2 regions of the Sphingopyxis sp. DBS4 genome follow, and region 2 is predicted to be linked to the other one. Evidence: riboswitches for the same ligand, from Rfam matches in the RefSeq annotation. Region 2 holds a riboswitch; the other holds the start of a gene.

Region 1 (3,375 bases), on a different replicon from region 2:
TGCGCGCCTGCTCGCGCAATGCCTTGGCCTGGGCGCGCTCGGCCGCGTTGTCGTCTAGTAACTCGTCGCCGGTCATATCGTCCATATAGCGTTCCTCTCGGCGGTGGATCTCCGGCACGTTTAAACGGCTCCATCGGATCTCCGATAGTGTGTGATAAAGGACATTATCACACATAGAACGGCGCGTGAATCCGCGTCAGATTTCTGTATGGGCAAGGTCCAAATTGTTGCCGGGTCAGCCTCGATGCAAAACTTTTGATCTGACTATCCTAGCATCTCGATTAGAATGCTGCTTTGGAACAACAGGTTCAATGGAAGTTGAGCGACGGTATCTGCTAACTCCGCATTTTAGTGCCCTGTCGCTTTGGAAAAGACGTTCATCACGATCACACCGCAGATGATAAGTCCCATCCCGATCATGGCTGGAGCGTCGAGTTTTTGACCCTGGAAAACTGCTGCGGCGGTAGCGATCAGAACGATGCCTGCCCCTGACCAAATGGCGTAGGCGACGCCGGTGGGGATAGTTTTGAGAGTTTGTGAGAGGAAGAAGAATGCGATTGCATAGGCCAAAGCCGTAACGAGGCTAGGCACGAGCCTGGTAAAGCCCTCGGACTGTTTCATAAACGTGGTGCCGATCACTTCGGAAATGATCGCTATGGCAAGATAGACGTAATTCATGTTCGGCTCCGCTCGTCGGATCAGCGGGCCAGCATGTTATGCGAAGCGCCCCTGAACCATTTCAAGTTAACGCCGTGGCAGGGAAGATCCGCGTAGCGAACGCAGGAGACACCACCCTGCTACTCTATTCTCGGCAAAGCGCCTCTACATCACCATCGCGCGAGCGTCACGTCAGCTAATCGCCAGACCCTAATTGAAAACATGATGCGGAAATCTGAGCACCGATGATCGACAGACAGCCTCAGCACGGTTTTAGTTGCCCGAAACCCCGCGCGGTTGAGACGAAAAACAGGAGAACACCCCCCGCTGATGCAGAACTCACAAGTTTTGCATCAGACTAGAAAGCGCAGAAATCTGCGCCTCTCCGTGATGCAAAAATCTGATGCACATTCTGGCGCTGTTCTGCTGCCAGTATCCCTGTTTCAAGCACCATCGCCCTGATGCAAAAGTTTTGAGTTACGCATCACCCAGATAATGGCGAGCGTGCCCATAACTGGCCTTCTTCACATTGACACTCCTTTCCGCCCACCCTTAAGCAGTACGCTAAGCGAAGGTGCCGTCCACGCGCTGCCATTGGGCGGATGCGGGGGGACGGTGAAAAGGGAAGCCGGTGTGATTCCGGCGCTGTGCCCGCAACCGTAATGCCAGTGCGCGAGCCTTCGGGTTGAGCCGGCAAGTCGGGAACCTACCCTCGCCGTCGTCCGCGCCCGGCCGGGTCCAGCCGCAAGCGCGTGGAGAAGTGTGGGCCTTTGGCGGGACCGTGCCGATCCTCTGGGGCGACAACGTATGTCGCATTACCCGGAGGAATTTCCATGCCCATCGCCCTACTTCTTGCCGCTGCCGCTGCCGGACCTGTCACCGTGGACGGCGCGGTGCCGCCCGATATCGTCGTTACCGCTGCGCTGGTGCCCGTAGCGTCCGCTGACGTGCCCGCCTCCAGCTCGATGCCAAGACGATCGAGTCACTGGGCCAGCCCCTCGCGCTCGACCTTATCCGCCTCACGGTCGCGTCATCGGGCACGCAGGGCTCGCTCACCCAGATACGCATTCGCGGAGCGGAGGCGAACCACACGCTGGTCTTTGTGGACGGGATCGACTTCAACGATCCCGCAGCCGGGGATCGATCCCGAAGACGCGGCGATGATCCAGGGATTCCTCATCAACAAGTTTCGCGGTGATCCCGCGCTGTTCGAGGACCGCTATCGCGACATCGAGCGCCTTTCGGGCTGGCCCGGCTTCGGCGTGGTGCCGTGGCTCGCAGAGTGCGCGCGGCTCCCGAGCGAGGATGCGGTCGTGCTCGAAAGGCGGCAAGCGCTCGCCTCCGGCCGATTGCTCATCGCCTGCCTCGTCACGCCGCGCATCTCCAATTTCGACGATCTCGATCCGCTCAAGCTCGAACCGGGCATAGAATTGGCGATGATTTCCCCGGGTCAGCCAATCCCGGTCGAGGCTGCTTTGATCGTGCTGCCGGGCTCCAAGGCGACCATCGCCGATCTTGCCGCGATCCGGCGCGAAGGCTGGGACATTGATATCCTCGCCCACCATCGTCATGGCGGCGCGGTTTTGGGCCTGTGCGGTGGTTATCAGATGCTCGGCAAGCGCATCGCAGACCCGGACGGCATCGAGGGCGCACAGGCTGATGTGGCGGGCCTCGGCCTGCTTGATGTCGAAACCGTGCTAGCTGGAGAAAAGACGTTGCGGCGGGTCGCGGGCGAGGCGCTGGGCGCGCGGTGTGAGGGCTATGAGATGCACATCGGCGCTACCTTTGGTCCCGATACAGAGCGCCCGCTCGTGCGGCTCGACAGCGGCCGCAACGATGGTGCCGTGAGCGCAGACGGCTTGGTCTCGGGCACCTATCTTCATGGGCTGCTGGCGGATGCCCGGCAGCGGGCAGCATGGATCGCGCGGCTCGGCGGCAATGGCGCGGGCGTCGATTATCACGCCTCGGTCGATGCCGCGCTCGATGGTCTTGCCGCCGAACTCGAACGACATATCGATGTCGATACGATCCTCGCCCTTTCATCAAAGGCGAGCCGAGATTGATAGTAGCACGGCTCCGTTTAAACGCTCTCCGTCCAATCGCCGGCGACTGTCATTGGTCTATAAGGCACTCCGATCCGGATTTTGGCGGTGCCCCGCCGGCGCAGAGTGGCGGCGATATGACGCTCGGCCGCCGCGCGATCGGGAAAGGCGTGGCGCTGCGCCTGGCCGCGTGTGCCGATCCGGCCCCAACGGGTTTCGACAACGATCATGCCGAACAGGTCGAGGCTCGCGGTGATACTATAGCGCCGGCGGATGTTGCGCGCCGGATCGAGCGCCACCAACTCGATCGCATCGGGGATAATTGCGCCTTTCATGGCGCAAAGCCTACAAAATCAGCTCTGCGTTGTCCGACGACTTCTTTGAATCAAAAGCCGCCCATTGATTCACAAAGTCTATAGAAGTGTCGCGATAACTCAGCCGGCAATGCTTGATGCTCTCCCTGGTTCAGTTCATGTGTTTTTTCATGCGCCATAGGGCTTCGACCGTAGCAGCCTTGATGCTCGCGATCGGCGCGGCCTCGCCGATCGCCGCGCAGTCGGCCGACCAGAAGGCTCCGCAACCGCGCATGGTCTATGTGCCGGGACGCGGCACTGTTCTTGTCCAGCCCGTGCCAACCGATGATCCCCGTGCGGTTGCGCGCACGGTCATCGTGCCG
Region 2 (3,375 bases):
CGCTTCCCAGCCGTGCGCCTCCTCGGGATCGAGCGCGACATTCCCATATTCGCTGAACAGTTGATAGAGGCCTGGCGCCTTGAAGCCTTCGCCATAGCTTGCGCGCAGCACGGTGCCGGTGGCGAGCCGCCACACGCCGCCCGCGGCGAACAAAGTCTGGCCGCCGTAGCGGTTGTGGTCGTCGTAGCGAACGCCGCCGTTCAGCGTCAGCCCGGCGACCGGCTCGACGCTGAGCTGGCCATAGACGCTCGTGATTTCGGCCTTGCCGCGCGCGAAGGCGGGGAGCGGCATCGCGAGCGAGGCCGAGGGCGAGCGGCTGCGGAACGAGGAGCGCTCATTCTCCACCCCGAAGATCGCGTGGATCCGGTCGCTGACGTCGAAGCTGCCCTGATATTCCCAGCGCTTGTTGCGGCCGTCGGCCTCGAAGCTGCGCGGCCGGGCGCGGTCGGGGTTGAAATTGTCGCGGTTGGTGTCGGTATAGGCATAGGCGATCCGGTTGCGGAAACGCCCATCGGCGAGCGCGACGTTCAGGCCCGCATAGCCGACGAATTCCTTGCTCAGCCCATAATCGGCGCTGTCGGCGCTGAAGCCGTCGAATTCGACCCGCCCGCTCGCATAGGTGCCGCGAAGGTCGACGCTGATAGTGTCGGCGAGCGCCAGCTCGGCGCGGCCCGACAGATTGTAATTGCGATAGCCGTCGCGTTCCTTGCCGCCGAACGCCCGGGCGTAGGAGGAAATGCCGTCGGTGGTGAAGCGCTGGCCGCCGATGCGCCAGGCGAGGGGGCCGGTGCGGCCGCCGATCGCGGCGCGCGCGCTGACCGTCTCACGCGAGCCCGCCTCGACGTCGAAGCTGCCTTCGAGCGGCTTTTCGGGGGTCGCGGTGACGATATTGACCACGCCGCCGATCGCCTGGCTGCCCCACAGGATCGATTGCGGCCCGCGCAGCACCTCGATCCGCGCGATATCGCCGGCGAGCAGGTTGGCGAAGTTGAAGCCGCCGCCGGTCGACGAGGGATCGTTGAGCTTCACCCCGTCGATCACCACCACCGTATGTTCGGATTCGGCGCCGCGGATGCGGAGCGAGGTCGACGTGCCATAGCCGCCGTTGCGCGAGATGCTGATGCCCGGCGTGCGGAGCAGCAATTCGGTGACGCCGATATCCTGGCTACGGTCGATCGCCTCCTTGTCGAGCACGGCCACCGACGCGGGAATTTCGTCGAGCGTCAGCGGTGCGCGCGTCGCGGTGACGATGATGCTGTCGGCGTCGGCGGCTTCGTCGGCGAAAGCAGGCAGCGCGGCCGCGATGGCGGCCACGGAAAGCGTGGTACGAAAAACAGTCCTGAACATGGATAACCCCATCGACAAGGCCGCTTGCGCGCAGGGTCGATGGAGCCCGCCCCATGGGGACGCACGACATCGGCCCGTGCGTGCGCACGGCCACCTTTGTCGTCGCTCGGGTTCACTCCCCGTCCGCCCGGCACACCCTGTCCGCACGAAAGACGACGGCGACGGGCAGGTCTCCTGGCTCGCGGGTCGGTGCCGGTTCGGGCCGCCTTCTCGGGACTTCAAGTCCCAATGGCATGTGGCCCGATGGCTCTCCGCTTACAGTTGCAGGGGCAGCCGGGGTCTTGCACCCCGTTCCCTTTTGATCCCCTTTCGGGGAACCTGTCGCTGGACGCGCCCCTAACGCAATATCGGGGCGGCGGTCAATTGCTGCGTTGCAACAGCGATCAGGCGGCCTTCATCCACACGACGAGCGCGAAGCGTGTCGCGCGCGCCGGCAGGGTGCGGTGCGGGGTGAAGCGGTCGAGGAACAGCGCGGTTCCGGCCGGGCAATCGGGGCGGACGCGCGGCAGGTCGGCGAGGCGATAGTCGGGGATTTCAAAGCCATCCGCGACCTGCTCGCCCAGCGGTGCCGGCTGGCGCGCCGCCGCGACCTCCAGTCCGCCGCTTTCCGGCCCCCCGCTCTCTGGCCCCACGTCGCCGAGCGGAATCCACGCGGTCACCAGCACCTTACCGCAGCCGGTGCCGTCGTCGCGCGCGACGTCGCTGTGCCACGCGTGGCGATGTTCGGGGAAGCAGGCGATGCTGGCGCGGACGCGGACGATCCGGCCCGCCAGCTTGCGGCCGCAGAGCGCTTCGGCCGTCTCGATCAGCCGCGGATCGTTGGCCAGCGCTTGCAATCGCGGTCCGCGATGCGCGTCGGTGCAGATCGCGACGCGGAGCAGGTTCGCGATGCTGCGTTCGTGGGCGTAGACCCGGTCGATCCGCTCGGTCAGCGGAGCGTCGGGACAGCTCTGTTCGAACGGCAGATACAGCGCGCGCGACACGCGGTCGATATGTTCGGCGATGTCCTCGCGCGCCGCGAGGATGCTCGCGCGATCGAACAATGGCACGGCGGCATAGCCCTGTTCGGCGAACTGCGTCGCGGGGGTCATCGCGCGCGCCCGAGCGTCGTCACCGTCGGCCAGTCGCCGCCGGTTTCGACCCGTGCGTCGATGCCGTAGACGGCGCGCAACAGGTCGGCGGTCAGGACCGTGGGCGGGGTCCCGTCGGCGACGATCCGGCCCTTGTCGACAATCAGCAACCGGTCGCAATAGCGCGCCGCCATGCTGAGGTCGTGGAGCACCGCGATGACCAGCGCGCCGGCGTCGGCTTCGGCGCGGAGCAGGTCCATCGCGTCGATCTGGTGGCCGGGGTCGAGGCTGGCGAGCGGCTCGTCGGCGATCAGCGCGGCGGCCTCGACCGCGAGCGCGCGGGCGAAAAGGACGCGGGCGCGCTCTCCCCCCGACAATTCGGTCGCGATCCGGTCCCGGAGCCCGAGGACGTCGGCGCGTTCCATCGCGCGCTCGATCGCGGCGGTATCGGCGGCCGAGACGCGCGACATCGGGGCGAGGTGCGGCAGGCGACCGAGCCCGACGAGCCGCTCGACGGTCAGCGGCCAGTGCAGGGTCTGCCCCTGCGGCAGATAGGCGACGCGCCGGGCGAGGTCGGCGCGCGGTATCGCGGCGGCGTCGGTGCCGTCGATTTGCACCGTTCCGCTTGCGGGAACGAGCGCGAGCATCGCACGGGCGAGCGTCGACTTGCCCGCGCCGTTGGGGCCGACGATTCCGGTCAGCGTGCCCGGCACGAACGTCGCGTTCGCATCCGCGACCACGACGCGATGGCCGAGCGTGACTCCGACCCGTTCGAGCGCGATCGTCACCATAGCCTTTTCTCCCGCATCAGATGGACGAGAAAGACCGGAACGCCGAGGAAGGCGGTGACGACGCCGAGCTTCAATTCGTTCGTCGTCGGGATGATCCGCACCCCAAGGTCGGCGAGCGTCAGCAGCGCCGCGCCGCCGATCGCCGAGGGGAGCAGGATCGCCGACGG

Evidence for each region. Region 2 has a riboswitch for cobalamin ahead of NP825_RS00640 (TonB-dependent siderophore receptor). Riboswitches for the same ligand answer to the same signal wherever they lie in the genome.
Region 1: another riboswitch for cobalamin. It lies ahead of NP825_RS22995 (TonB-dependent receptor); the one in region 2 lies ahead of NP825_RS00640 (TonB-dependent siderophore receptor).

What each region holds. Positions count from the first base shown of each region.
Region 1 is NZ_CP102387.1:26,498-29,872, reverse strand. Features, by position in the region: gene NP825_RS23005 (CopG family transcriptional regulator) at 1-76, opposite strand, end outside; gene NP825_RS23000 (SMR family transporter) at 349-678, opposite strand; cobalamin riboswitch at 1,213-1,386, shown strand; gene NP825_RS22995 (TonB-dependent receptor) at 1,634-1,855, shown strand; partial or broken gene NP825_RS22990 (cobyric acid synthase) at 1,797-2,720, shown strand; gene NP825_RS22985 (WGR domain-containing protein) at 2,738-3,034, opposite strand; gene NP825_RS22980 (hypothetical protein) at 3,151-3,375, shown strand, end outside.
Region 2 is NZ_CP102384.1:144,018-147,392, forward strand. Features, by position in the region: gene NP825_RS00640 (TonB-dependent siderophore receptor) at 1-1,347, opposite strand, end outside; cobalamin riboswitch at 1,494-1,684, opposite strand; gene NP825_RS00645 (hypothetical protein) at 1,731-2,438, opposite strand; gene NP825_RS00650 (ABC transporter ATP-binding protein) at 2,435-3,208, opposite strand; gene NP825_RS00655 (iron ABC transporter permease) at 3,202-3,375, opposite strand, start outside.